3 regions of the Bradyrhizobium sp. CFUWI genome follow, and region 3 is predicted to be linked to each of the others. Evidence: predicted binding sites of a transcription regulator. Region 3 holds the regulator's gene; each other region holds the start of a gene.

Region 1 (7,410 bases), on a different contig from region 3:
CGGCCCGCATCGCAGCCGCAGCAGGCAGCGATCAGCACTTGTTGACGATGATCTCGCCCAACGCGATCGTGTTCCACGTTCGCATCCAGGAGATCGTCGTATTCATGATCGTGGCCATGACCTTGGCGCTCGCGGTCCGCCGCAGCAACGACCTCTTGGTCCGGCATGCCGCGGTGGAGCGCGAGCGCGGCAACCTCGCACGCTACTTCTCGCCCAATGTCGTGGCGGAATTGTCGAAGCAGGACGAGCCGTTGAAGCAGGTGCGCACGCAACACGTCGCGGTGCTGTTCGTCGACATCGTCGGCTTCACGACCTTTGCCGATGCGCGCTCGCCGCAGGAGGTTGTGCGGACGTTGCGGGAATTCCACGGATTGATGGAGCAGGAGGTCTTCCGCCATAGCGGCACGCTCGACAAATATCTCGGGGACGGATTGATGGCGACGTTCGGCACACCCTTCGCGGGCGAGCACGACGCCAGCAACGCGCTGCGATGTGCGCAGGCAATGATCGCGGCGGCGGACGGTTGGAACGATCGGCGGGCAGCGTCAGGCGAGCCACCTCTTCATGTGAGCTTTGGCTTGCATTACGGGCCGGTGGTGCTCGGCGACATCGGACAGACCTGTCTGGAATTCGCGGTGATCGGCGCGACCGTCAACGTGGCAAGCCGTCTCGAAGCCTTGACCCGCACCTTCGATTGCGCGCTGGTGGCAAGTGACGACCTCGTCAGCCAGGCGAAGGCCGAGCTTGGCGACGCAGCCGCAACGCTTCAGTCATTGGAAGCGCGAGAGCCGCGGGCGGTCCGCGGTATTCAGCAGCCGATCTCGATTTGGACCCAGCCGCGCGGCGCGTAGAGCCGAACTCCCCCGCTGCGTCAGGACGCCAAGCAAAAAAAACCCGGCCGAACGGCCGGGCTTTTGATCGCTTGCGCTCGATACGAAGCGGCTTACGCGGCCTCGTCGGCGACGGTGGTGTCGTCGCCATCGGTATCGTCGGTATCGCCCTCGGCATCGGCTTCGCCCTCGGCGGCTTCCGCCTTGGCGTTGCGGCGCGGGCTCTTGGCGAGCTGGGCCTCGATTTCCTTGACCGCTTCGGTCTCGGTCGAGTGCTGCACCACCGCGATCTCGCGGGACAGGCGATCGAGCGCCGCTTCATAGAGCTGGCGTTCGGAGTAGGACTGCTCCGGCTGCGATTCCGAGCGATAGAGGTCGCGCACGACTTCCGCGATCGCGACGATGTCGCCCGAATTGATCTTCGCTTCGTATTCCTGGGCGCGGCGCGACCACATGGTGCGCTTGACACGGGCGCGGCCCTTGAGCGTCTCCAGCGCCTTCTTCACCAGCGCCGGCTCGGACAGCTTGCGCATGCCGACATTGGCGACCTTGGCGGTCGGCACGCGCAGCGTCATCTTGTCCTTGATGAAGTTGATGACGAACAGCTCGAGCTTCGCACCGGCGATCTCCTGCTCCTCGATGGCCAGGATCTGGCCGACGCCGTGAGCGGGATAGACCACGAATTCGTTGGCCTTGAAGCCCTGGCGCTGGGTCACGACCTTCTTTTCCTCGACCTTCGGCGCAGCAGCGGGCTTGGCGGCCGGCTTGGCAGCGACGGGAGCCTTGGCAGGCGCAGCAGCAACGGGAGCCTTCGGCGCGGCGGGCTTGGCAGCGGGGGCCTTGACGGCAGCAGGCTTGGCAGTCCCAGGCTTTGCAGTCACAGACTTGGCAGCAGGCTTGGCAGCGGTCGCTTTCGCGGCCGGTTTGGCAGTCTTGTTAGGCATTGCGCTTCTTTTGTTCTTCGAGGACTTTGCAGCCGGCGCCTTCGTCGCGGTCCGACCCTTGGATGCGCTACGGCTGGCCGCGGCGACTTTTTTGGCCTCCTTATGGGAAGCCCTCGCTGAAGTACTCTTTTTACGCGTTTTCTGTGACACAGCCTGCGCGCGGAAACTGCCACGCCCCTGTTCGACATTGGTTTCACGGGAACCCAGAGGGGCCAAGGGGGCTGACGGGGTTCGGCTTAATGTGCCCAATATAGCACATTTCCCGCAAAAATCAATGATTTAGGGGTCTTCAGGGCTGGTTTTCGGCGTCGGCGCCGCTATTAGGGTTAAGTTTGAGCCCGATTTAGTCGCCGGAGCCGGGGTTCGGGGAAAAATATTTCTCGAACTTGCCTTCCATGCCGTCGAATTCCTTGGCGTCGCCAGGTGATTCCTTCTTCTGGGTGATGTTCGGCCAGCTCTTGGCGTAGTCGGCGTTGACCTGGAGCCACTTTTCCAGGCCCGGTTCCGTATCCGGCTTGATGGCGTCGGCGGGGCATTCCGGCTCGCACACGCCGCAATCGATGCATTCGTCCGGGTGGATGACCAGCATGTTGTCACCCTCGTAGAAGCAGTCGACCGGGCAGACCTCGACGCAGTCGGTGTACTTGCACTTGATGCAGTTTTCAGTGACGACGTAAGTCATCCAACGCTCCGAAAAGCTCTTTTAGAAGTCGCGGCTTGCCTAGCGCGGATGGCCCGGCGCCGCAAGGTCGGGAAGGCCCGATCATGACGGCTTTGCGTGTTTGATCGACCAAGAAATGAATAAGACGCGCAATTAATTGCGCATCCCGAGCTCCTCGTAGAGCACCCGTGCCGAGGCCGCATCGCCGCGGCGTTCGCTAAAGCTTGTCACTCTCAACACGCGCACCGTGCGGTCGAGCGCGATGGTGAGCACGTCGCCGACCTTGACCGCATGCCCCGGCGAGGTCTCGCGGGTGCCGTTGATGCGGACATGCCCGCTGACGACGAGCTCGGCCGCGGAGCTGCGCGCCTTCACCACCCGCGCGTGCCACAGCCATTTGTCGAGGCGCTGCCGCTCGGTCGTGGGATCACTCCTTGCGGCCGGACAGCTGTTCTTTCAGCGCGGCGAGCTTGGCGAACGGCGAGTTCGGATCAACGGGCCGATCGCGCTCGCGCGGGTTCGCGCTCGAGGCATAAGGGCGCAGCGACGGGCCGCCCTGGCGATCGCGGCCCTTGTCGCGGTCGCGGCCACGGTTGTCGCGGCCCTTGTCGCGGTCGCCGCCGAACTTGCCCTTGTTTCGATCGCGATCCTTGTTGTCGCGATCCTTGCCCTCGAAGCGGCGGCTCTTGTCGTCACGCCCCTCGGGACGCGGCGCGCCTTCGCCGCCGCCTTCGCGCGGCTTGCGGAAGTCTCTGCCGCCGTCCCTGCGATGGCCGCCGTGACGCTGGCCCGGCTTCGCGCCTTCGGCGGCTTCGCCGGGCGCAGCGCTCGCTGCGCCGGCCTCGGCACCGGCCTGCGGACGCGGCTGATGGTGACGCTGGTGCCGGTGGCGCTCGTGGCGCGGCTTGCGATCCTCGTGACGGCCGCCGGGACGCCAGACTTCGACCAGCTCGGGCTCGGCGGACGTGGCCGCGGCCTCAGGCGCGGCAGCGTCGGGCGATGCAGCGGCTTCGGTTGCGGCGGCCTCGGCGGCAGCAGCCTCGAGGCCGGCGGCCTCCGGGGACGCGGCGGGCTCTTCCGCCGGCGGCGCGATGCCGGGGGCGTCTTCGGGCGTGACGGGCGCCTCGGCGGAGGCTTCCGGCGCCTGCTCGGCGTCGTGGGCCTGCTCGTCCTGCGGCTCGATGCCGGGAGCATCTTCGACGGTGACGGTTTCAGCGGCGGTTTCGGTGGATACGGCCGGCGCCTCGGGCAGGCCGGCAACAGCCTCCGATGCGGTCTCGGTCGAGCTCTCGGCGCTGCCTTCGACCGGCGGCGTCTCTGCCGCGACCGTTTCGGTCACGACCTGCTCGGCCACGACGGGCTTTGGCGGCAGCGGCGGACGCTTCTCCATGCGATAGCCGAGAGCGCGCAGCACCGAGGCGAAATCTTCGCCGGCGGATCCGGTGAGCGAGGTCATCGCCTGCGTGACGACGAAGCTGCGGCCGTCGAAGGCGCCGGCCGGCTTCTCGCCGGACGCGTTCTCGCGCCAGGCCAGCGCCGGGCGGATCAGATCGGCCAGACGCTCCAAAATGTCGACGCGCACGGCGCGCTCGCCGGCCTGCTTGTAGCCGAGCACGCGATAGGCATCGCGCGGCAGCGCCTTGTCGACCGGGAACGAGGTGCGCCCCGAGGAGGCCAGATGCTGCGCGCCCGACAGCGAGGACAGATCGACATTGTCCTGCTTCAGCGCCCAGAGCAGCGCCGCGAGCGCGCGCGCGGCGGGCTTGAGCAGGCCGGGGAAATAGATGTGATAGGCGCCGAAACGGACGCCGTACTTGCGCAGCACCGCACGCGAGGACTGGTCGAGGTCCTTCAGCTCGCTCGCGATCTTCGGGCGCTCGAGCACGCCGAGGGCCTCGACGAGCTGAAAGGCGATGCCGCGGGCGATGCCGGTGACGTCCTCGGCCTTGGAGAGGTCGAACATCGGCCCGAGCAGCTTTTCGATATGGGTCTTGAGCCAGAGCTCGAGCCGCGCCTGCACCTTGTCGCGGGGGGCGCCGGTCAGGCGCTCGTCGGAGATGATGCGGATGCGCGGATGCAGCGCGTCCTCTGCGGCAGACAGCCGCGCCACGGCATCGCCGGTCCAGCGGATGATGCCTTCCGAGGTCAGCACGAACTGATCGTCCGGCGCGTTGCCGAGCCGTTCGGCGCGCGTGTTGATCTCGCCGGCGAGCACCGCTTGCGCTGCAGCCTGCAAGGCTTTCGCATCGGAGCCTGCTTCCGCCGCATCCGGGGCAAAGGTGAAGCCGTCGAGGCGGCCGATGACATGGCCTTCGACGATGACTTCGCCGGTCTTGCCGATTTCAGTATTCAAGCTCGTGTTCTCCCGCAGGCGGCGCATCAATACACTGGTCCGGCGATCAACGAAACGCTCAGTCAAGCGTTCATGGAGCGCATCCGATAATTTATTTTCGACTTCCCGCGTGATTCCCTGCCAGCGATCGGGGTCTTTCAGCCAATCCGGGCGGTTGGCGACGAAGGTCCAGGTGCGAATCTGCGCGATCCGGGCCGACAGCGTGTCGATATCGCCGTCGATGCGGTCGGCCTGGGTGACCTGGGCTTCATACCAGGCGTCGGGAATGCAGCCCTTCCGCATCAGGAAGCCGTAAAGCGTCGTCACCAGCTCGGCATGGGCGGCCGGCGACAGTTTCCGGTAGTCGGGGACCTGGCAGGCCTCCCACAGCCGTTCCACCGCGATCTTGCCATGCGCGATATCGCGCACCTCGACGTCGCGGGCGGCATGGTCGAGCACGCGCATGTCCTCGGCGATCGGCGCGCGCGTCAGCGCCTCATGGCCGGGGGCGAGATTGAGCGACACCTGCAGCGCGCCGAGCGAGGAGAAATCCAGCTTCGAATTGCGCCATTGCAGCATCTTCACGGCATCGAAGGTGTGGTTCTGCAGCGCGTTGACGAGCTCGGGCTCGAACGGCGCGCAGCGCCCCGTGGTGCCGAACGTGCCGTTGCGGGTGGCGCGGCCGGCGCGGCCGGCGATCTGCGCGAATTCGGACGGCGTCAGCCGGCGGAACTGATAGCCGTCGAACTTGCGGTCGGAGGCAAAGGCGACGTGGTCGACGTCGAGATTGAGGCCCATGCCGACCGCGTCGGTGGCGACGAGATAATCGACGTCGCCGTTCTGGAACATCTCGACCTGCGCGTTGCGCGTGCGCGGCGAGAGCGAGCCCAGAACAACAGCAGCGCCGCCATGCTGGCGGCGGATCAGCTCGGCGATGGCGTAGACTTCATCCGCCGAGAACGCGACGATGGCGGTGCGGCGCGGCTGGCGCGTGATCTTGCGGTCGCCGGCGAACTCCAGCTGCGACAGCCGCGGCCGCGTGATCATGGAGACGCCGGGCAACAACCGCTCGATGATCGGGCGCATGGTGGCAGCGCCCAGCAGCAGCGTCTCGTCGCGGCCGCGGCGGTTGAGGATGCGATCGGTGAAGACGTGGCCGCGCTCGAGATCGGAGGCGATCTGCACCTCGTCGACCGCGAGGAAGGAGAGATCGAGGTCGCGCGGCATCGCTTCGACGGTCGAGACCCAATAGCGCGGGTTCTTCGGCTTGATCTTCTCCTCGCCGGTGACGAGCGCGACCGCCTCGCTGCCGAGCCTTGCGGCGATCTTGTTGTAGACCTCGCGCGCGAGCAGGCGCAGCGGCAGGCCGATCATGCCCGAGGGATGCGCGAGCATCCGCTCGATGGCGAGATGGGTCTTGCCGGTGTTGGTCGGCCCGAGCACCGCAGTGACGCCAGCGCCAGGCACGCGATCGGACGCTGCGCGCTCGGAAGCGAAGGGGGAGGAGGAAAAAGCCATGTCTGAGGGATTAGGTAGTGGCGATTTGGGCGAATGTCAGTGCCGGATTGGGGCGGGGGCGGGATTGGTCCTTGCTCCTCATCCTGAGGAGCGCGTCAGCGCGTCTCGAAGGATGAAGGCCCCGCTGCTGCCGCCGGGCAAGCCAAGCCCCTCGCCCTTCGAGACGGCCGCTGGGGCGGCCTCCTCAGGGTGAGGGGCACACCGAAGGCGTGGACACACCCTCCCCAAACCTCCCGCAACTGTCTCACTTTGCGACGCTTTTCCTGTCGGTCTTAAGCTTCGGAACGACTCTAGAACGAATCGCGGCCGAATCGCTGACTCCAGATTGAGTCCCGTTCCGTTCACGCAACATGTCGCGGGAGTCTTGTCGGCGACGACTAGATGGAGTTTTCGGCCGCCGTACAAGTGACGTTTCGAGGGCGGAAAGCCTTAAGTTGGGGACGGCGCGGAGTCGAATCAGAATCGGGGAGGAGTCAAATGGATTCCCGGCGGGCATGCCTCCCCAACTCATTTTGGCGAAAACAACCCCATGCACAGTAGGGATGTGATTGAAATCATGAGGTTTTATTTCAGCAAAATGCTCCCGTCATTCCGGGGCGCGACGCAGTCGCGAACCCGGAATCCATCGGACCGCAGAGACGGTCGCGCGATGGATTCCGGGCTCGCGAAGAGGCGCGCCCCGGAATGACGGCGGTGGGTAGCCGCTACTGCGTCTTCGCCACCCTCGGCGGCTGGGCGGTGGTGATGAAGCTCGTCGCTTCCAGCATGGCCGGCCCGAGCGGCGTCGGCACTTTCAGCCAGAACGGCACCAGGATGCGGGTGCCCGCCACCGGAGCGAAGGCGATCTCGATGTTGCGCTGGGCGGCGAGGTATTTGATCACGGGGCGGTCGGGGATGTAGCCCGCGACGGGCACGAAATAGAGCGAGCAGACCACGACGGGGCCGCGATAGCCCTTTTCCGCCTTCACGGTCTCCATGCGCTTGAAATCGAGCTTGAGGTCGTAGCGCATGCGGCCGTCGAACACCGGGGCCGAGTTGTGGCAGGCCTCCGGCGTAACCGGATCGCCATTGCCGGGCACGCGCAGCAGCGAGGCCGTCATGGGGTCCCAGACGCCGCGGCGATGG
Region 2 (10,988 bases), on a different contig from region 3:
GACCGAAGTCCGGCTTGGTGTCGAGCTTGCCGAGCAGCGTCAGCGCGGCCTGCAAGCGCGACACGCCGATCGAGAAACCGGTCGCCGGCACCGGCTCGCCGCGGAAGCGCGAGACCAGGCCGTCGTAGCGCCCGCCGCCGCCGACCGAGCCGAAGCGCACCGGGCGGCCCTTCTCGTCCTTGGTCTCGAGCAGCAGTTCGACCTCGTAGACCGGGCCGGTGTAATATTCGAGACCGCGCACGACGGTAGGATCAATGCGAACACGATCACCGTAACCTGATTCACCAACCAAAGCTGAAATCTCGAAGAGCTCCCTAACACCCGCCTGCCCCACTTCAGTATGCGCGGCGAGCATTAGCTTCGCGACGATTTCTTCGTTCGTGCCAGTTTCAGGACAGGTCGCAGCTAAGACACAACCGATGGCTTCATCTGGCAGGCCGGCTCCTTTTGTGAAATCACCACTCTCATCCTTACGACCTTCGCCGAGCAAAGCCCGAACGCCTCCCTCACCCAAGCGATCGAATTTGTCGATTGCACGTAAGACAGTCAACCGGCGACCCGCATTCTCTTGCCCGCCGAGCCCAATGGCTTCCAGCACACCGTCGAGCACCTTTCGGTTGTTCACCTTCACCACATACTGGCCGCGCGCAATGCCGAGCGCCTCCATCGTGTCCGCAGCCATCATGCAGATCTCGGCGTCCGCCGCCGGCGTCGCCGAGCCGACCGTGTCGGCATCGAACTGCATGAACTGGCGGAAGCGGCCGGGGCCGGGCTTCTCGTTGCGGAAGACATAGCCGACGCGGTAGCTGCGGTAGGGCAGGACCAAAGCGTCGGTGCCGTAGCGCTCGCCGACGTAGCGGGCGAGCGGCGCGGTCAAATCGTAGCGCAGGCTGATCCACTGCTCGTCGTCGTCCTGGAACGAGAACACGCCCTCGTTCGGACGGTCCTGGTCGGGCAGGAACTTGCCGAGCGCGTCGGTATATTCCATCGCCGGCGTCTCCACCGGCTCGAAGCCGTAGAGCTCGTAGACGGCGCGGATCTTCTCGACCATCTCGCGCGTCGCCCGGATCGCCGCGGGATCGCGATCCTCGAGCCCGCGCGGCAGACGCGCCTTCAGCTTCTGGGGTTTTTTGGGTTTCTCGGCCATGCGCGGCGTTTACCAGCCGGGGCGCGAGGCGGCAACTGCCCTACGGCAGCTCCATCCGCGCCCGGAGCGCATCCGCGTCCGCCTTCGGCAGCGACTTCAGCGTCGGCTTGATGGTTTCGCCACCGACGATCTTGCCGTTGCGCATGAACATCCAGTCCGAGATGTCGGCTTCGGCGAACGAAACTTTATCGCCGGCGTGCTTGCCCGGCAGGTCGCGGGGCTGGTTGGCAAACAGGCCGGCAAAGGTCCCGTCGGGCTGCTTCTTCACCTCACCGATCCAGATGTGCTCGCCGCCCTTGCGGGTCGAAAAACGCACCTTCAAGGCGTGTCCGGTCTCGGACGGCTTCTGCGCCTCATAGGAGGCCCAGAAGGTCGGCAGCGTGCCGCGGGCCCGCGCGATCGCCGCATTCATCTCGGGATCGCTGGTGCGCACGTCGACGATCGGCGAGCGGTCTTGCGCGACGACCTCGTGCGTCGGGCCGACGGTCAGGATGCCGAAGACGGAGACGCCGGTGATTGCGGTGAGAACGACCCATTTCATGGGTTGGGAGAGTCTAGTTGCCATGATCGCGATGCCCAGGATGCCTTGATGTGTCCTGGCTTTGTCGCGAGATCGTGGCGGGGCGTTCATGGTGTCTGCCCTTCGCCTCTCCCCGCTTGCGGGGAGAGGCCGGAATGCGCGCGGGACGCGCGAATTCCGGGTGAGGGGGACTCTCCACGAGTCCAACTGCCACCGCCCTCGCGGAAACTCCCCCTCACCCCGACCCTCTCCCCCCAAGCGGGGAGAGGGAGACACTCAAAACACCTTGCGGATCCAATTGTGCGGATCGTTGGTGCGGCCGTACTGGATGTCGACGAGCTGCTTGCGCAGGCCCATGGCGACGGGGCCGGCGGCGCCGCCCGAAATCTCGAAATCGCCGCTGACCGAACGCACCTTGCCGATCGGTGAGATCACGGCGGCGGTGCCGCAGGCAAAGGCTTCCTTCAACCTGCCGCTGGCCGCATCCTTGCGCCACTGGTCGAGCGAGTACGGCTCCTCGCGCACGGTCTTGCCGGCATCGCGGGCGAGCGTGATGATGGAATCGCGGGTGATGCCGGGCAGGATGGTGCCGAGCGGCGGCGTCGAGAGCGAGCCGTCGTCGAACACGAAGAAGACGTTCATGCCGCCGAGCTCCTCGATGTAGCGACGCTCGATCGCATCCAGGAAGACGACCTGATCGCAGCCGTGCTGGATGGCTTCGGCCTGGGCGCGCAGGCTCGCGGCGTAATTGCCGCCGCATTTGACGGCTCCGGTGCCGCCGACGGCGGCGCGCGTATAGTTCTCCGACACCCAGATCGAGACCGGCGCGGGTCCGCCCTTGAAATAGGAGCCGACCGGGGAGGCAATGACCGAGAAGATGTACTCCGACGACGGCTTGACGCCGAGGAAGGTCTCGCTCGCGATCATGAAAGGACGCAGGTACAGGCTACCCTCGCCGCCCGGCATCCAGGCGCGGTCGATGCGCACGACCTGCTCGACCGCCTCGATGAAGACGTCCTCCGGCAGCTGCGCCATCGCCATGCGGTCGGCGGAGTCCCTGAAACGCCGCGCATTGGCGTCGGGCCGGAACAGATTCACGCCGCCATCGTCGCGCTTGTAGGCCTTCAGACCCTCGAAGATCTCCTGCGCGTAATGCAGAACGGCCCCGGCCGGATCCATCTGGAAGTTGGCGCGGGCCTCGATCTTCGCCTCGTACCAGCCGCCCTTGGCCTGGTTGTAGCGGACGATCGCCATGTGATCGGTGAAGATCCGCCCGAAGCCGGGGTCCACCAGCTTGGCCACGCGGTCCTTTTCGGGGGTCGGATTGGTTGCGGGCTGGATGTCGAATGTCATGCTCATGTCCTTGGCTCCCGCTGCCGGTAACGGCGCTGTTCTGGCGCCCGCCGGCCCCGTTTGGGGGCCGGCCGGCTTGATTGGTTTCTGGCCGGACCGTCGCCAGCCTTGTTACGGCCGGTTTCCCGTGGCCAGCATGTCGCTGAGGACATGCTTTTGCGGGAGGCGGAAGTCCAGTATGTTTTGCCGAAATGCCGCTCGACAATCGCACGGTAGATCTGATCCGGCCGTCGTCGCCTGTCCGGCTCTTTCCGCCGTCCTGCTTCGATGCCGCCCGCCACGAAACGATCTAAAATTTCGTGCGGATCGATCGTTTTGTAACATTGAACCCAAGATACGTCAATATGCCTGACATAAATTTCGCGAATCCTTCTGAAAGCGCCGCCGAGCCTCGGCCGGCCGCAGGCGATGGAAGCAATTTGCGCTGGGATATCATCGAGCTGCTGTTCTTCGCCTATCGCGATTTCGTCGGCGATCCCGACCAGGAGCTGGAGGCTTTCGGCTTCGGCCGAGCCCATCACCGGGTCATGCACTTCGTCTACCGTTATCCCGGCCTCAAGGTCGCCGATCTGCTCGACGTCCTGCGCATCACCAAACAATCGCTCGGCCGCGTGCTCAAGCAGCTTCTGGACGAGGGCTATATCGTGCAGAAGACCGGTGACAACGACCGCCGCCAGCGCCTGCTCTACGCGACGCCGAAGGGCGAGGCGCTGGTGCAGAAGCTCGCCGGGCTGCAGACCACGCGGATCACCAAGGCGCTCGCCGAGATCGGTCCGCAGGACGCCGAGACGGTCAAGCGCTTCCTGCGCGCGATGATCGATCGGGACGATCCGGACAAGGTGCTCGAGACCATCTTCGCTTCCGTCAATCAAACCACCAAGGAGTGACCGTGCCGCTCGCTGCCACTCTCGCCCGCCCGCCGGCGCGCCCTGCCGACGACGCGCCGCATCTGCTGCTGGTCGACGACGACCGCCGCATCCGCGATCTGCTATCGCGCTTCCTTGCCAGCGAGGGCTACCGCGTCACCACCGCCGCAAGCGCCGGCGATGCACGATCGAAATTGCTGGGTCTGCATTTCGACCTCTTGATCCTCGACGTGATGATGCCCGGCGAGACCGGCTTCGATCTCGCCCGCTTCATCCGCACATCCTCCTCCGTGCCGATCGTGATGCTCACCGCACGCCATGAAGCCGAGGCCCGCATCGAGGGCCTGCAGATCGGCGCCGACGATTACGTGGCAAAACCGTTCGAGCCGCGCGAGCTCGCGCTGCGCATCAACAACATCCTCAAGCGCGCCGCCCCGCCGCCGCAGGCCACGACGATCGAGAAGATCGCCTTCGGTCCCTACATCTACCACCTCGAGCGCGGCGAGCTGCGCCAGGGCGAGGAGGTCATCCACCTCACCGACCGCGAGCGCGAGATGCTGCGCATTCTCTCGGAGACGCCGGGCGAGACCGTGCCGCGCAGCGCGCTGACCGGCAATGGCAGCGTCAACGAGCGCGCCGTCGACGTGCAGATCAACCGCCTCCGGCGCAAGATCGAGACCGATCCCGCCAATCCGCTGTTCCTCCAGGCGGTGCGCGGCATCGGCTACCGGCTGGTGGCCTCGCCATAAATCAAGTGAAGCGCGCCAGATGAGCACGATCGATACCGGCCTGACGCTTCTGAAGAGCGCCGCCGGCCGCGTCTCCGCGGCCAATGGCTGGATGGGCCACGCGTTCAAGGGCTGGATGCCGACCGGCCTCTACGCCCGCGCGCTCCTCATCATGATCGTGCCGATGGTGGTGCTGCAATCGGTGGTCGCCTTCGTGTTCATGGAGCGGCACTGGAACACGGTGACGCGCCGCCTGTCGGCCGCGGTGGTGCAGGATATCGCCGCACTGATCGACGTCTACAAGGGCTATCCGCAGGACAAGGACCGTGACCAGATCCGCCGCATCGCGCAGCAGCGCCTCGGCCTCGTCGTCGATTTCCTGCCCGCCGGCGACATGCCGCCGCCGGGACCGAAGCCGTTCTTCTCGCTGCTCGACCAGACCCTGTCGGTGCAGCTCGGCCGCCAGATCGGGCGCTCGTTCTGGATCGACACGGTCGGCCGCTCCAACCTAGTCGAGATCCGCATCCAGCTCGACGATGCCGTGATGCGCGTGTTCGCGCAGCGCAGCGCCGCCTATGCCTCGAACTCGGAGATCTTCCTGTTCTGGATGGTCGGCACCTCCTCGATCCTGTTGATCGTCGCGGTGCTGTTCCTGCGCAACCAGATCAGGCCGATCCTGCGCCTTGCCGACGCCGCCGAAAGTTTCGGCAAGGGCCGCGAGGCGCCGAACTTCAGACCGCGCGGCGCCCGCGAGGTGCGGCGCGCGGCGGTCGCCTTCCTCGAGATGAAATCGCGCATCGAGCGCACGATGGAGCAGCGCACCGCGATGCTCGCCGGCGTCAGCCACGACCTGCGCACCATCCTGACCCGCTTCAAGCTCGAGCTGGCGCTGATCGGCGACAGCCCCGAGCTCGAGGGGATGCGCAAGGACGTCGACGAGATGTCGATGATGCTGGAGGATTACCTCGCCTTTGCGCGCGGCGATTCCGGCGAGCAGTCGCAGCCGACCGACATGGCGCAGGCGCTCGAGGAGCTGCGCGGCGACGCCGAGCGCCACGGCCATACCGCGACCGTCGCCTTCCACGGCCTGCCCGTCGTGACGGTGAAGCCGGCCTCGTTCAAGCGCTGCCTCGCCAACCTCGTCACCAACGCGGCGCGCTACGGCAAGAGCATCGCCATCACCGGCCAGCGCGATCACCGTTATTTGACCGTCACGATCGACGACGACGGGCCCGGCATTCCGACGCATTTGCGCGAAGAAGTGTTCAAGCCGTTCCTGCGGCTGGACAACGCCCGCAACCAGGACGAGGGCGGCACCGGCCTTGGCCTCGCCATCGCCCGCGACATCGCCCGCTCCCACGGCGGCGACATCACGCTGGGCGACAGCCCGATGGGGGGATTGCGGGCGAGCGTGAGGATTCCGGTGTAACTGTCTTACCTCGCCCCGATTGCGGGGAGAGGGAGCGCACCGACTTCCGAGCGACTATCTCACCCTACTTCGGCAGCAGCGCCTTCAGCTTGTCCATGTCGCGCACGTTCATCTTGAAGCCACCGGGCATCACGATGTCGCCGGGCTTCTGGTCCGGCTTGCAGGCCCCGAGCCATTTGGCTTGCAGCGTCATGGTCGTATCGCGCCCCGCGGTGCCGGCGACGCCGCCTTGCGCGTGCGAGGAGGTCTTCACCGTGTAGGCCGAGTTGAAATCGCCCGTGATCTCGGCATGCGACGTCGTGTTCACGCCGGCAACGCTGCACTCGGAATCGCTGACATAGCCGGTCGCGGTCTTCTTGATGTCCTGCTTGGTGCAGATCTGCTTGGCCATCGGGGAGACGTTGTTGTTCATCTCCTTGTCGACGGTCTCGTCGGTGCAGTGCTGCATGGTCATCTCGGGCATGGGTGAGCCTGATGTGACCAGCTTCATTTCCCAAAGACCCGCCTTGCGCACCGGCAGATCATCGGCGCTGGCGCTGCCCGCCGACATCACGAGGCAAAGCGTCGAGCCGAGCAAAGCAAGTTTGCGCGTCATGCGAGAGGCTCCCGGCTGAGAGAGTGCGGCGCTACAATAGCGCCTTAGTAGAGCGTGCGGATCGGCTGCTCGGCGGCGCCATAGGGCACCCAACGGCAGGAGAATGAGATATAACCGCCTTCATAGGCCTGCACGCCGAGGAATTTGACCACTTTGCCGTAACGCGCGCAGTGATCGACCGCGACCTGACGTGCATCGACCTGGGTGGCCATCGAATAGGCGATGATGCCGCCGGTGTCATTGCCCTTGAACGGCGGCACATAGTCGGCACGCGCCGACTGGCTCGCCGTCATACCCGAGGCAACCAGGCTGGCGAGAAGACCCGCGGCCGCAATGATTCGCATTCCCGTCACTCCAATTGGCTGGCCGCCAGTCTACGGTGCCGGGATGGAAGTGGAAAGAACCGAAGCCGTGCCGACCGCATCGTTGGGGTCAAGTCCTGGCGAAGTGTTGCCGCGCTGCACTTGACCTCCCCTGCCCTTCGCGGCACCGTCCGACCTTGGCAAGACCTTAGCTGTCCGGATTATCCATGCGCGCCCCCTCCCTGAAATCGCTCCGCTTTGCCGCCATGCTCGGCCTTTTGTTCGGGGCGGTGTCGCTCGGCGAGGCCAGGGCCGCCAACCCGCTGGAGATGAATTTCTGGCTGAGCGGACCGCGCTATGACGGCGCCGTCGCCGGTTGCGACAAGGCGCTGCCGACGATCGCGACCCAGTTCTGGGAAAAGGAAAGCACGTTCTGGAATTCCTCGTTGAAGATCACCGGCTTTGCCGCCGTTCACGAGACCGCGTTCCGGCCCTGGCAGTCCGACAACATTCCGCGCCGCTATTGCACCGCTGACGCCATGCTCACCGACGGCAAGGTGCGCAAAGTGCACTTCTCGCTCATCGAGGATGGCGGGTTCGCCGCCTACGGCAACGGCGTCGAATGGTGTGTGGTCGGGCTCGACCGCAACTGGGCCTACAATCCGGCCTGCCGCGCCGCCCGGCCTTAAGTCCGAGCCGCCCTGCTTCGGGGCCCGTCAGCGGCCAAACGGCGGCCGCCGGAATTTTGTTCTTGAAATGTTCTTATCGCCTGCTAGGCTTTCTTTCACAGTCTAGTTGAGGGGCGTTGCCATGTTTCATTCCAGATTGCATTCCTTCTCTCGCCTGGTGATCTCGCTGGCCCTTTCCCTGATCCTTGCGGCTAGCCTGGCCTCGTTCGCCGGTGACGCCAGGGCCCAGGACAAGCGGCAGAACGCCCCTGGCGAGTTCGATTTCTATGTGCTGTCGCTGTCATGGTCGCCCTCGTTCTGCGAGGAGGCGGCCGAGCGTGGCGGCCGCTCCCAGCTCCAGTGCAGCGGACGGCCCTACGCCTTCGTGGTGCATGGGCTGTGGCCGCAATACGAGAACGGCTTCCCGGAATATTGCCAGCGGCCCGCGCCGCGGCTGAACCGCAGCATCGTCTCCTCGATGCTCGATCTGATGCCGGCGCCGGGGCTGATCTTCAACGAATGGGACAAGCACGGCACCTGCTCGGGCCTCGCCGATCGCAGCTATTTCGAGACGATCCGCAAAGCGCGCGCCGCGATCAAGATTCCGGCCGAATATCTCGATTTGTCGCAGTCCAGGACCGTGGCGCCGGCGGAGGTCGAGGAGGCCTTCATCAAGGCCAATCCGGGGCTGAGCAATGCCGCCGTCTCGGTCACCTGCAACCGCACCCGGCTCTCCGAGGTCCGCATCTGCCTCAGCAAGGACCTGCAATTCCGCGCCTGCGAGGAAACCGATCGCCGCGCCTGCCGGCGCGATCAGGTGACGATGCCGCCGATCAGGGGTGGGTAGGATCGGTTCGCCGTCATTCCGGGGCGCGCGGAGCGCGAACCCGGAATCCATCTCTCGGCGTTACCGGTAGCAAAATGGATTCCGGGTTCGGTGCTGGCGCACCGCCCCGGAATGACGGCCGTTACTTTCGGCGCGCGATGTCGTAACTCTCCGCCATGAACTACCGCCACGCCTTCCACGCCGGCAACTTCGCCGATGTCATCAAGCACATCGTGCTGGCCCGCATCATCACCTATCTGCAGGACAAGCCGGGGCCGTTCCGCGTCATCGATACCCACGCCGGAGCCGGCCTCTACGATCTCGACAGCGACGAGGCGCGCCGGAGCGGCGAATGGCTGACCGGCATCGCGCGGCTGATGCAGGCCCGCCTCTCGAACGAGAGCGCGGCGCTGACCAAGCCCTATCTCGACATCGTCCGCGCCTTCAATCCGCAGGGGGAGCTCAAGGCCTATCCGGGCTCGCCGCTGATCGCGCGCGGCCTGCTCCGGCCGCAGGACCGGCTCGTCGCCTGCGAGCTCGAGCCGAAGGCGCGGAAAGCGCTGATCGGCGTGCTGCGCCGCGACGAACAGGCCCGCGTGGTCGACCTCGACGGCTGGGTGGCGCTGCCGGCCTTCGTGCCGCCAAAGGAGCGGCGCGGCCTCGTGCTGATCGATCCGCCGTTCGAGGCCAAGGACGAGTTCGAGCGGCTGGGCGAAGCCTTCGCCACCGCCTTCGCGAAATGGCCGACCGGTATCTATGTCATCTGGTATCCGGCCAAGAACCGGCGCGCCACCGACACGCTGGCGCAAACGGTCGCGCGGCTCGCAGCTGCAGCAAAACCACCGGGAAAATGCCTGCGCCTCGAATTCAGCGTCGCACCCCAGCTCGATGGCGGGGCGCTGGCCTCCGCCGGGCTGCTGATCGTCAATCCGCCCTACACGCTGCAGGGCGAGCTGAAGACCATCCTGCCCGAGCTGGAAATGCCGCTCGGCCAGGGCGGCGCTGCCAGATTCCGATTGGAGGTACCCAAGTCTTAAAGCAAGCCGTAACACTCCGGCATTCTTGGGAAAAATATGCAGGAGCGGTAGTCAATCCGCAGAGAACCGTATTATGCTGTTTCTGTGACTGGCTTTACGTTCCGCTTCCGCGAATGGTTGCGGCGGAGTGAAGGCCTAAGAAAGATCCGGCCGGACCGTTAGGTCCGCCCAAGGATGGCCAGCTCTCCCGGGCTTCGTAATGCCCGGTCATGTCGCGACGTGAGTCTGCGTCGCGGCGGAGGAGCAATGAGGGGGAGTTTCCCGATGGCCATGACGGGAACGGTCAAGTTTTTCAACGGTGAACGCGGCTACGGTTTCATCAAGCCTGACGACGGCGGCCGCGACGTCTTCGTGCACATTACTGCTGTGGAGCGGGCCGGACTTAAGGACCTTGCGGAAGGACAGCGCATTACTTTCGAAGTCGAACCGGACAAGAAGGGGAAGGGGCCGAAGGCGGTCAACCTGGTCATCCTCTCCTAGCGGGCCTGACGCAAGACACGCGGCGCAATATTTCGCCGCAAGACTCGGCGCCAGTACTTGGCGAAGTACTTGGCGATAGGAGTCCTTGGCAAAGAAATACTTGGCGCAAAGAAATACTCGGCGCGAAAAAATCCCGGCCGCGAGCGGCCGGGAAGGTGTTGTCCGGTATTTTCTTCTTCAGCTGTCAGAAGCGATAGTTCACGCCGGCGCGAACAACGCTGGCGCTGTAGCCGTTTGACACCCCGGTAATTGCGAACTGACTCGTCGACAGATCGATGTAGAGATATTCGAGCTTGGCGCTCCAGTTCGGAGCGAGGCCGACTTCCGCGCCGCCGCCAATGGTCCAGCCGGCGGTGGTATGCGATTCCGCCCAGCCGAAGGTCTGTCCACGCAGCTCGCCGAACGCAAGGCCCGCGGTGCCGTAGAACAGCACGTTGTTGAAGGCATAGCCGGCGCGGCCGCGCAGGGTGCCGAACCACGGATTGGAGAACTTCCACGGTGCGAAAGTATCGTCGGCACCGCTGACCTGGATATCGCCCTCGACGCCGAACACCCAAGGGCCGTTCTGGAAATTGTAGCCGGCCTGCACGCCGCCGACGAAGCCCGACGGCTTCGAGGGATTGTTGTCGACCGAGCCCCATTCGTAGCCGATGTTGCCGCCGAGATAGGGACCCGCCCAGCTATAGGCATTGAGCGGCTGGTTGACGGTATAGGGGGCGCGCTGCCCGTAATTGAGATCGGCGGCCTTTGCCGAAGCTGTCCAGCCGGCTGCAACCAACGCGGCCGCGCCCACAACGAGCCTCTTCATCACACACTCCAACGCAACTGCCGTCGCCACTGCGGCGCCTGCGCCGCCGCGCGAGGCACAACCGCATGGTTACGGAACCACCACTTTTTCGCGTAAGATTTATCGAGAGTTTTAGCTTAAAGGGCTGTTAAGCCGGGTTACCGCGCTGTTAACAGACTTAAGGAAGCGTTACCGGAACTGCGCCGCCGTCCTGTGCGTGCCGCACGGCCGGAACTTCAAATCGGCTCCC
Region 3 (10,988 bases):
GATGTGTGTCGCTGAATGGATAATTCTCTGTGCGGCAGCGGTGAAAGGTGGCGTGGGCGACCACCGAATTGGTGATCTCGAGCGGCACGCCGGCGAACATCTCGTCGAACATCCCGCCGACGCGCCCGACATCGCAGGGAATGATCGGGTTGGCCGATATGCTGAGACGGCCGAGGCCTGGAATGGAGACGCCGATCTGGGAGAGGGTGATCCGGCGCCGCCGCGTCCAGTCGCGCAGCAATGTCATGGCTTCGCGAAACGCCTGGCCGACGCTCTCGGCGGTCGGCGTCTTCGGCAGCTTCACCCGCTCGGTGTAGTGCAGTTCGCCCGACAGGCCGCCGACGCCGACGCTGAGATGCTGAGCGGTCAGCTCGAAGGCTGCGACGGCGACCGAGGCATCGAGCGACACGAGGCCGGTCGGGCCGCCGACGTAGGGAGCAGGGCGCCGCACCTCCTCGATCAAGCCTTCGGCCTTCAGGTCGAACAGGATGCGCGACAGGCTCGCTTCCGACAGGCGCACGGCCTTGGCCAGAGGCGGACGGAACGAGCCGCCCGACTGAAGCAGATGGGTCAAAATGGCAGCGCGGGTCTGCCGCCGACTTCTCGGCTGCTCCGGCATTTCCATCCCTGTCGTCATTCTTACTTAGTGTAAGAATGCGCGCGGGGCAGTTCGACTGTCAAGCGTTGGGCGGCGCGGCGCACGGACTTGTTGTTGTGCGCGGCAGCAAGATCGGAGCGGTACGGGTCTCGTAGGGTAGGCAAAGCGAAGCGTGCCCACGATTTCGTACCTGTCGCAGAGAGGTGGTGGGCACGCTGCGCTTTGCCCACCCTACGGCACCTGCACAAACGAAAACGGCGCCATCTTGCGATGGCGCCGTTTCGATAGCCGTATTGGCTCAAGACTTACTTGCGATCCTTCATCGCGACGTAGTCGCGCTTGGTGACGCCGGTGTAGAGCTGGCGGGGACGACCGATCTTCTGCTGCGGGTCCTCGATCATCTCGCTCCACTGGCTGATCCAGCCGACGGTGCGGGCGACCGCGAACAGCACGGTGAACATCGAGACCGGGAAGCCCATCGCCTTCAGCGTGATGCCCGAATAGAAGTCGACGTTCGGGTAGAGCTTGCGGTCGATGAAGTACTGGTCGCTGAGCGCGATCTTCTCGAGCTCCATCGCCACCTTCAGCATCGGATCATCGCCATGGCCGGTCTCCTTGAGCACGGCGTGACACATCTTCTGCATGAGCTTGGCGCGCGGATCGTAGTTCTTGTAGACGCGGTGACCGAATCCCATCAGGCGGACTTCGGAGTTCTTGTCCTTCACCTTGGCGATGAATTCGGGAATCTTGTCCACGGTGCCGATCTCGGCGAGCATCGCCAGCGCGGCTTCGTTGGCGCCGCCATGCGCCGGACCCCAGAGGCAGGCGATGCCGGCGGCGATGCAGGCGAACGGGTTGGCGCCCGACGAGCCGGCGATGCGTACCGTCGAGGTCGAGGCGTTCTGCTCGTGGTCGGCGTGCAGGATGAAGATCTTGTCCAGCGCGTCGGCGAGCACCGGGTTGATCTTGTACTCCTCGCACGGCACGGCGAAGCACATGTGCAGGAAGTTCTCGGCGAACTTCAGCGAGTTCTTCGGATACACGAAGGGCTGGCCGATCGTGTACTTGTAGGCCATCGCCGCCAGGGTCGGGATCTTCGCAATCATGCGCATGGATGCGATCATGCGCTGCTTCGGATCGTTGATGTCGGTGCTATCGTGATAGAACGCGGCGAGCGCCCCGACTGCGGCCACCATGATCGCCATCGGATGAGCGTCGCGGCGGAAGCCCTGGAAGAAGCGGGCCATCTGCTCGTGCACCATCGTGTGATGGATCACGCGGTCGTCGAAATCCTTCTTCTGCGCGGCGGTCGGCAGGTTCCCGTAGAGCAGGAGATAGCAGGTCTCGAGGAAGTCACCGTTCTCGGCCAGCTGCTCGATCGGATAGCCGCGGTATTCCAGCACGCCCGCGTCGCCGTCGATATAGGTGATCTTGGACTGGCAGCTCGCGGTGGAGGTGAAGCCCGGATCGTAGGTGAACAGGCCGGACTGGCCGTAAAGCTTGCCGATATCGATGACGTCAGGCCCGACGCTGCCGCTGTGGATCGGGAGATCGTAATTCTTGTTTCCGACCGTCAGCGTAGCGGTCTTTGGGCTTGGTTTTGCGTCCATCAGAGGTCCCCGATGTATGGTGAAACGGGCCGGAGCCGGAGGCCCCGAGGCAGATCCTGGGGGCAGGCCGGATGTTCCAGAAGGTACGGGGCAGATGGGTATATTATTGCTATGTGCGCTGCAAGATCGCCGCACGCATGGTCGACTTACGTCGTAGCCTGATCCTTGAGCCGGCCAAGGCTTTCCTGGCGTCCCAGGACGTCCAAAACCTCAAATATACCAGGCGAGGTGGTCCGTCCGGTCAGCGCCGCCCGCAGGGGCTGGGCGACCGCGCCGAGCTTGAGACTATTTTCCTCGGCAAAGGCGCGCAGTGCGGCCTCTGTGGTGGCGCCGCTCCACGTCTCGACTTTCTCCAGCGCGGAATGAAGCTGGCCGATCAGCCTGCGGTTTTCCGGTGTGAGCAGGGCCTGCGCCTTGGGATCGAGCTCCAGCGGCCGGTCGGCGAAGATGAAATAGGCGCCGTCGATCAGCTCGATCAACGTCTTGGCGCGCTCCTTCAGGGCCGGCATCGCCTTGGCGAGCTGCGCGCGCGTGGTGTCGTTCAACTTGGCCTTGAGCTCGCCCCGTCCCGGCACGTGGTCGAGCACGTCCTCGAACATCTTCACGAGTGATTGATCGTCGGCGTGGCGGATGTAGTGGCCGTTGAGGTTTTCCAGCTTGGCGAAATCGAAGCGTGCGGCGGCGCGGCCGACACTGGTGAGATCGAAGGCTGCGATCATCTCCTCGGTCGAGAAGATCTCCTGGTCGCCATGGCTCCAGCCGAGCCGGACGAGGTAATTGCGCAGCGCCGCCGGCAGGTATCCCATGGCGCGGTAGGCATCGACCCCAAGCGCGCCGTGGCGCTTCGACAGCTTCGAGCCGTCCGGGCCGTGGATCAGGGGAATGTGGGACATGCTCGGCAGCGCCCAGCCCATCGCATCGTAGATCTGCTTCTGGCGGGCGGCGTTGATCAGATGGTCGTCGCCGCGGATCACATGGGTGACGGCCATGTCGTGGTCGTCGACCACCACGGCGAGCATGTAGGTCGGGTTGCCATCGCCGCGCAGCAGGACAAGGTCGTCGAGGTTCTCGTTTTGCCAGACCACGCGGCCTTGAACCTGATCCTCGATCACGGTCTCGCCGGTCTGCGGCGCGCGCAGGCGGATGGTCGGCTTGACGTCGCCAGGGGCGGTCGCGGGATCGCGGTCGCGCCACATGCCGTCATAGAGGCGGGTGCGCCCCTCGGCGCGCGCCTTCTCGCGCATGGCGGCGAGCTCCTCGGCACTGGCGTAACAGCGATAGGCCTTGCCGTCGGCGAGCAGCTGCTCGGCGACCTCGCGGTGACGCGCGGCGCGGGCGAACTGGTAGATGACCTCGCCGTCCCAGCCGAGCTCGAGCCATTTGAGACCGTCGAGGATGGCACCGATCGCGGCCTCGGTGGAGCGCTCGCGGTCGGTGTCCTCGATCCGCAGCAGCATCTTGCCGCCGTGCTTCTTCGCATAGAGCCAATTGAACAGCGCCGTGCGGGCGCCCCCGATATGGAGGAAGCCGGTCGGCGAGGGGGCGAAGCGGGTGACGACGGAATCGGTCATTCTTGGCAGGGCCTATGCATTGGAAGCGGTGGTGTATAGCAGGACCGGCGCATAACTAAAGCCCGACGGCGGACCTGCCGGGCCCGCTTAAGCTCTTGGCTCAGCCTCCCGAATTTGGCAGAAGGACCGCTGATTTCCCGACAGGATTTTCGTAATGACAGAACCGGTGGCAGCTGAGGTTGGGCGCGATTTCATTCGTGACATCATCCAGGCCGACCTCGACCAGGGCAAGTACAGGGAGATCGTGACCCGGTTCCCGCCGGAGCCGAACGGCTACCTGCATATCGGCCACGCCAAGTCGATCGCACTCAACTTCGGCATCGCCCAGGAGTTTCCGGGCCGCTGCCATTTGCGCTTCGACGACACCAATCCGGTCAAGGAAGAGCAGGAATACATCGATTCCATCCAGGCCGACGTGCGCTGGCTCGGCTTCGACTGGGGCAAGAATTTGTTCTTCGCCTCCGACTATTTCGACCGCCTGTACGAATGGGCCGAGCAGCTGATCCGCGACGGGCTCGCCTATGTCGACGACCAGACCCAGGAGGAGATCCGCGTCTCCCGCGGCACGCTGACCGAGCCGGGCAAGAACTCGCCGTTCCGCGACCGCAGCGTGGAGGAGAACCTCGACCTGTTCCGCCGCATGAAGGCCGGCGAATTCCCGAACGGCGCGCGCGTGCTGCGGGCCAAGATCGACATGGCCGCCGGCAACATCAACCTGCGCGATCCCGTGCTGTACCGCATCCTGCACGCCCACCATCCGCGCACCGGCACGAAATGGAGCATCTATCCGAGCTACGATTATGCGCACGGCCAGTCGGACGCGATCGAAGGCATCACGCACTCGATCTGCACGCTGGAGTTCGAGGACCACCGGCCGCTCTACGACTGGTTCATCGAGAAGCTGCCGGTGCCGTCCAAGCCGCATCAGTACGAGTTTGCGCGCCTGAACCTCACCTACACGCTGCTGTCCAAGCGCGTGCTGACGCAGCTCGTCCGCGACGGCCATGTCGCGGGCTGGGACGATCCGCGCATGCCGACCATGGCGGGGATGCGCCGCCGCGGCGTGCCGCCGGCCGCCTTGCGCGAATTCGTCAAGCGCATCGGCGTTGCCAAGGCCAACAGCGTCGTCGATGTCGGCATGCTGGAGTTCTGCATTCGCGAGGAGCTGAACCGCACCGCGCAGCGCCGCATGGCGGTCTTGAAGCCGCTCAAGGTCGTGATCGAGAATTACCCGGAAGGGCAGACCGAGGAGCTCGAGGCGATCAATCACCCGGATGATCCCTCGGCGGGGACCCGCAAGATCACGTTCGGCCGCGAGCTCTATATCGAGCAGGACGACTTCATGGAGAACCCGCCGAAGAAGTTCTTCCGCCTGTCGCCGGGCAACGAGGTGCGGCTGCGCTACGCCTATTTCGTCAAATGCACCGGCGTGATCAAGAACGACAAGGGCGAGGTGGTGGAGCTGCGCTGCACCTATGACCCCGCAACCAGGGGCGGCAACGCGCCCGACGGCCGCAAGGTCAAGGCGACGATGCACTGGCTGCCGGCCGCGACGTCGAAGCCTGCGGAAATCCGCATCTACAACCAGCTGTTCGCCAATCCGAGCCCGGACGCCTCGAACTTCGCGCCTGATCTCAATCCGAACTCGCTGGATATCCTGTCGGACGCACGAGTCGAGGCAGCTGTGGCCGAGAGCAATTCGACCGAGCCGATGCAGTTCGAGCGCCAGGGCTATTTCGTGCGCGACAAGGACTCGACGCCGGGCAAGCCGGTGTTCTCGCGCACCATCGGCCTGCGCGATACCTTCGCAAAGGAAGTCGCGAAGGGCTGAGGCACCATGAGCACGGAGGCCGACGACATCGTTTCCGTCATTATCGCGAAATGGTGCGCCGGCTTCGCGACGCTCGACGCTGCCGCGCTCTCGTCGCTCTATTCGAAGAACGCGTTCTTCTTCGGCTCCAATCCGAAGCTCTACCGGGGCCGGGATGGCGTTACCGAATATTTCAACGGCCTGCCGCGCTGGCGCCAGCCGAGCGCCGTGTTCTCCGACGTGAACGCAGCGCAGGTCGGCCCGGACCTGATCAACATGGCCGCGACCATCTCGTTCGATCTCGCCGGCGAGCGGGACGATCTCATCGTCAAGATGAGCTGGGTCATCATCCGCGAGGACGGCGAGTGGAAGATCGTCAATCACCACGCCTCGTCGCAGGCTCCGCTGATCTGATTGGCGCAATCTTCGTAGTTTTGTCATTCCGGGATGGCCCGAAGGGCCAGGCCCGGAATCCATAACCCCAGCTCGTGGTTATGGATTCCGGGCTCGCGCCAAGTGGCGCGCCCCGGAATGACAGCAGGATAAGAACCCGAGTTCTCTCGCTGCGTTGGCGTGGGTCCAACAAGGAACCCGCCATGCAAGACATCGCAGAGCATATGGAAGTCATCGGCGCCGGCGGCGTCCATGTCGGCACGGTCGACAAGGTCGAAGGCAACCGCATCAAGCTGACCAGGAAGGACAGCGGTGAGGGCAGCCACAAGGGCCATCATCATTTCATCGACAAGGGCCTCGTTGCCGACGTCGAGGGCAACAAGGTGCGGCTGTCCGCCAAGGCGTCGGTGGCCGTGACGATGGAAGAGGAAAAGTAGGGGCGCCTTCTTGCGTTCCTGATCTGTACCGCTATTCGCCCGCCCGCACGTTCCGGTAGCCTTGGCGCCCATCGCGTCGCGTAAGGTGCAGGGGAATGGCGGAGCCGGGCCGGCCAGCACGGTCCCAGGGTATTGCCGGGACGTGGCCGGTTGGCCGCGCCGCAGCCGCTGGCGGCTTTGCGCCGGCGGGTTTTGGCATCTGGCCCGCGATCGTCGAAACGCTCCGCGGATGGGCCCGCGCCGAGGCCGGTCCCGGGCGCCTGCTGCCGTGGGTGCCGGTCGCCTTTGGCGGCGGCATCGCACTCTATTTCGCCGCCGATCATGAACCGGTGCTGTGGGTTGTCGCGACGACGGCGGCCGCGCTGTTGCTCGGCGCGATCCTGCTGCGGCGGAGCCGGCTGTTCGCGCCGGCGATCATGATCGCGGCGGTCGCTTCCGGCTTTGCCGGGGCGACCTGGAAGACGGCGCGCATCGCCCATACCGTGCTGGCCAAGCCGCTCTATTCGGTGTCGCTGTCAGGCTTCGTCGAGACGCGCGACATCCGGGAGCGCACCGATCGCTTCGTGCTGCGCGTCACCGCGATGGAGGCGCAGCGCAGCGACGTCAGGCTCGATCGCGTGCGCCTGTCGGTGCGCAAGGGCACTGCGCCCGAGGTCGGCAGCTTCGTTCAATTGAAGGCGCGGCTGATGCCGCCGCTCTCGCCGGTGCGCCCGGGAAGCTACGACTTCTCGCGCGACATGTTCTTTCAGGGTATCGGCGCGTCCGGCTTCGTGATGGGCGCGATCACGGCGTCAGTGCCGCCGGACGCCGGCGGCCTGCGGCTGCGCTACGCCGCCTTCATGCAAGGCCTGCGCGATGCGATCGACGCCCGCATCCGCGCAACGCTCGAGGGCGACAACCGCGCGATCGCGACCGCGCTGCTCACCGGGCGGCGCGATGCGATCTCCGCGCCCGTCAACGACGCGATGTTCATCTCGGGGCTCGGACACGTTCTCTCGATCTCCGGCTATCACATGGCGGTGGTCGCGGGCGTGGTCTTCTTCGCGGTGCGCGCGCTGCTGGCGTTGATCCCGGGCCTGGCCGTCGGCTTCGCCATCAAGAAATGGTCGGCGGCCGCAGCATTGGTGGCCGCCGCGTTCTATCTGTTGCTCTCGGGCGCCGAGGTCGCAACGCAACGATCGTTCTTCATGACGGCGGTGGTGCTGATCGCGGTGATGGTCGATCGCCGCGCCATCACTTTCCGCACGCTGGCGGTGGCGGCGCTGATCGTGCTTGCGGTTGCGCCGGAGGCGCTGGTGCATCCGAGCTTCCAGATGTCGTTTGCGGCAACGCTCGGGCTGGTGGCGCTGGTTCAGATCGGCATGCCGAACCTGCTGGCCTCGCCCGATCATTCGGCGACGGCACGCGTCGCGCTGTGGGGCGGCCGCGAGATCGCGATGCTGTTCCTGGCCTCGCTGATCGCGGGGCTCGCGACCACGCCCTACGCCGCCTTCCACTTCCATCGCGTCACGCCCTATGGCGTGCTCGCCAATCTCGGTGCGATGCCGGTGGTCTCGGCGCTGGTGATGCCGGCGGGGCTATTGGGATTGCTGGCCGCGCCCTTCGGGCTCGATAGCGTGTTCTGGTGGCTGATGGGACTGGGCATCGACTGGATGGTCGCGGTCTCGCGCTGGGTGGCGGCACTGCCGGGCGCGGTCGGCCGCATCCCGGCGTTCGGCATCGCGCCGCTGATCGCCGCGAGCCTCGGCATCATCGTGATGGGATTGTTGCGCACGCCCTTGCGGTGGTGCGGTGCCGTGGTGCTGCTGGCTTCCATCGCCTTTGGCCTGTCGGTACGGCAGCCTGATGTCCTGATTGCCGGCGACGGCGCCAGCGTCGCGGTGCGGGGCGGGGACGGGCGTCTGCACCTGATCAGGGCGAAGGACAGTTTCCTGCTGAAGGAGTGGCTGGCGGCCGACGCCGATCCGCGCAATGCCGGCAGCAGTGCGCTGGCCGAGGGCGTGTCGTGCGACGAGGCCGGTTGCGTGACTCCGCTCGCCGATGGACGCCTGGTCGCGCTGGCCTTGCGCATCGACGCGCTGGCGGACGATTGCAGCCGCGCCGCGCTGGTGGTGACGTCACGGCCAGCGCCGCCCGATTGCGCGGCGATGGTGGTGGATCGGCAGCGGCTCGCTCGTCAGGGCGCGCTGGCGCTGACACGGCATGGCGATGGATTTGCGGTTCAGGCGGTGAAGGCGAGGGGTGCAAGCCGCCCCTGGTCGCCGGCGGCAGCCGGCGAGGGAGATTCTGACATGACCCTCATGCCACGGTCGGCAGCTCCACGCGTTCGCGACGCAACGCCGTCGGAGGCCGATCTTCAGGCCGAGGACTGAGCTTCTATCAGCCGATCGGCAGGCGCCTGACCGGCGACCGACTGTCGGCGATGATCTGCGGCTTCTGCTCGCGCTCGCCGACCGGCTGCGTCACCGGCAGCTGCAGCACGGTTGCGCGCTGGCCTTCGACCAGCTGAGTCACCAGCACGTACTTGCCGTCCGGAAATTCGATCGCGTCGTGATGGCGATCGGGAACGTGCGGATCGATCTTGCCGAACTTGCCGACGCGGGAGTTGACGGTGCGCGTCCAGATCCAGCGGTTGTCGTAACGGACGTTGTCGGCGAAGGCGAGCTCCGTCCCCGGCAGCAGGCAGACCGCAACGGAGAGATCGGCTTCGGAGGCGAAGCCGCGTGTCGAGGTGCCGCGGAAGGTTGTCGTGACGATCGTCTCGCCGACTTCAGCGGGGCGCGTCGCGATAGCATGCAGGCTATAGTCACACATCGGGTGCTCCTCATGCGAAGATAGCGACCCGCACCTCTCCTTGGAGGCGCAGGCCTCGAAGTAGAAGTATGCAACGCTCTGCTCGGTTATAGGCGAATCTGCGGCTGCGATTCGCGAGGCGCGATCACATTAACTTTCCCGAAGTCGATAGGAACAAAGCCGGGTCCCGTGCATTTCGCCGGCGCGCGTCTACGACTGCCAAGTGTCGCCAGCTCGATTGCGATACCTCCACGCTTGTATTGCGGGCGTTGCGGACTTGCCCGTTCACTGCCGTGTTGTTGCGGAGATTGTGATGCGATTACGCGGCAACGGCGGCGTGCGTGCCGATGCCGCGATCAGCGTCGCGACGGCTGCACCAAACGATCTGGCGCTCGGCTGTCCTCTCGAACGCGAACGGCCGTGAAGCGATGTTGCTTCGTGGAGCGGACATTCATCCGCTCCAATCTTTGATCGGCGATGCCGACCGAAGGGCGCACGCAGACGCCAAAATATATCTCGGACCGAGTCCTTCCGGAATCAGTACTTCCGATAAAGCCCGATCAGCTTGCCCTGAATCTTCACCCGGTTCGGCGGCAGGATGCGCACCTCATAAGCGGCATTGGCGGGCTCGAGTGCGATCGAGGCGCCGCGGCGGCGGAAGCGCTTGAGCGTGGCCTCCTCGTCGTCGATCAGCGCCACCACGATGTCGCCGGTATCGGCGCTCTCGTTGCGCTGGATCAGCGCCATGTCGCCGTCGAGGATACCGGCTTCGACCATGGAATCGCCGCGCACCTCGAGTGCGTAGTGCTCGCCCGCGCCGAGCATGTCGGGCGGCACGCTGATGGTGTGGCTGCGGGTCTGCAACGCCTCGATCGGCGTGCCGGCCGCGATACGGCCCATCACGGGGACTGCAACGGGCCGCTCGCCCTCGTCCATGGACGGGCTGGAGCTCGCGCGGATCTTGCCGAGATTGCCCTCGATGACGCTCGGCGTGAAGCCGCGCCGGGCGCCGGCGGCAGCCTGCAGCTCCGGCAGCTTGATCACTTCGATGGCGCGTGCGCGGTTAGGCAGGCGGCGGATGAAGCCACGCTCCTCGAGCGCGGTGATGAGGCGGTGGATGCCCGACTTCGAGCGCAGGTCGAGCGCATCCTTCATCTCGTCGAAGGAGGGCGGCACGCCGCTTTCCTTCAAACGTTCGCTGATGAACCTCAGAAGCTCGTATTGTTTGCGCGTTAACATCTCGACCAAAGTCCCCCGGTTGATGTCGTTCGATTCCGAGACGATGAGTTCAGCGATAAGCCGCTACATGCTCGAAACAAATCATGAACGGACACTATATGTTCGATACATGTTCCGCAACTGCTTAATTTACCGTGAACGGCGGCAAACTCGCGGAATGCGTGTGGCCGTGGACTCAGACGGGGAGCCGCAGCACCTCGCAGGGGCCACCGGCCTCGGCCTTCGCCGCGAACGGTGCGCGCACGAGAAGTACCTGTGCCGCAGCAAGATTTGCAAGCAGAGAGGAATCCTGATGGCTGACGGGAATGGCGACTTGCGTACCATCGTCGCGCAGCTCCAGGCGCGCGCGCAGATAATCCTCGCGCTGGTCGTTGGCACCGAGGTCGCGACCCAGCACGGCGCGCTCGCGGCGATGATGAATCACTGAACGGCCCGACAGGGCACGAATCAGCGGCACCATGAACAGGAACGCGCACACATAGGACGACACGGGATTGCCGGGCAGGCCGATTACGCGCATCGCGCCGAGCCGTCCGT

The links. The regulator LexA, encoded in region 3, represses DNA repair genes until DNA is damaged. The targets are predictions, from matches to a motif close to TGTTCNNNNTGTGTTCNG.
Region 1: a site for LexA is predicted at 6,566-6,583, ahead of AC066S_RS38130 (helicase-related protein). Genes of this name have one in related genera too.
Region 2: a site for LexA is predicted at 7,687-7,704, ahead of AC066S_RS02500 (ribonuclease T2 family protein). Genes of this name have one in related genera too.

What each region holds. Positions count from the first base shown of each region.
Region 1 is NZ_JBWJZE010000059.1:817-8,226, reverse strand. It holds partial or broken gene AC066S_RS38150 (adenylate/guanylate cyclase domain-containing protein) at 1-851, shown strand, start outside; gene AC066S_RS38145 (CarD family transcriptional regulator) at 944-1,774, opposite strand; gene fdxA (ferredoxin FdxA) at 2,118-2,456, opposite strand; partial or broken gene AC066S_RS38135 (RNA-binding S4 domain-containing protein) at 2,589-2,852, opposite strand; gene AC066S_RS38130 (helicase-related protein) at 2,863-6,285, opposite strand; gene AC066S_RS38125 (DUF3108 domain-containing protein) at 6,990-7,410, opposite strand, start outside.
Region 2 is NZ_JBWJZE010000001.1:527,331-538,318, reverse strand. It holds gene hisS (histidine--tRNA ligase) at 1-1,147, opposite strand, end outside; gene AC066S_RS02540 (YegJ family protein) at 1,188-1,712, opposite strand; gene AC066S_RS02535 (branched-chain amino acid aminotransferase) at 1,944-3,026, opposite strand; gene AC066S_RS02530 (MarR family winged helix-turn-helix transcriptional regulator) at 3,365-3,907, shown strand; gene AC066S_RS02525 (response regulator) at 3,904-4,635, shown strand; gene AC066S_RS02520 (ATP-binding protein) at 4,655-6,043, shown strand; gene AC066S_RS02515 (DUF3617 domain-containing protein) at 6,108-6,638, opposite strand; gene AC066S_RS02510 (hypothetical protein) at 6,683-6,982, opposite strand; gene AC066S_RS02505 (hypothetical protein) at 7,168-7,629, shown strand; gene AC066S_RS02500 (ribonuclease T2 family protein) at 7,751-8,455, shown strand; gene AC066S_RS02495 (23S rRNA (adenine(2030)-N(6))-methyltransferase RlmJ) at 8,611-9,471, shown strand; gene AC066S_RS02490 (cold-shock protein) at 9,736-9,951, shown strand; gene AC066S_RS02485 (outer membrane protein) at 10,136-10,759, opposite strand.
Region 3 is NZ_JBWJZE010000012.1:21,301-32,288, forward strand. It holds gene AC066S_RS24585 (ROK family transcriptional regulator) at 1-625, opposite strand, end outside; gene gltA (citrate synthase) at 904-2,208, opposite strand; gene gltX (glutamate--tRNA ligase) at 2,355-3,779, opposite strand; gene AC066S_RS24600 (glutamine--tRNA ligase/YqeY domain fusion protein) at 3,934-5,610, shown strand; gene AC066S_RS24605 (YybH family protein) at 5,617-6,003, shown strand; gene AC066S_RS24610 (DUF2171 domain-containing protein) at 6,186-6,419, shown strand; gene AC066S_RS24615 (ComEC/Rec2 family competence protein) at 6,515-8,791, shown strand; gene AC066S_RS24620 (hypothetical protein) at 8,799-9,233, opposite strand; gene lexA (transcriptional repressor LexA) at 9,750-10,451, opposite strand; gene AC066S_RS24630 (molybdopterin molybdotransferase MoeA) at 10,627-10,988, opposite strand, start outside.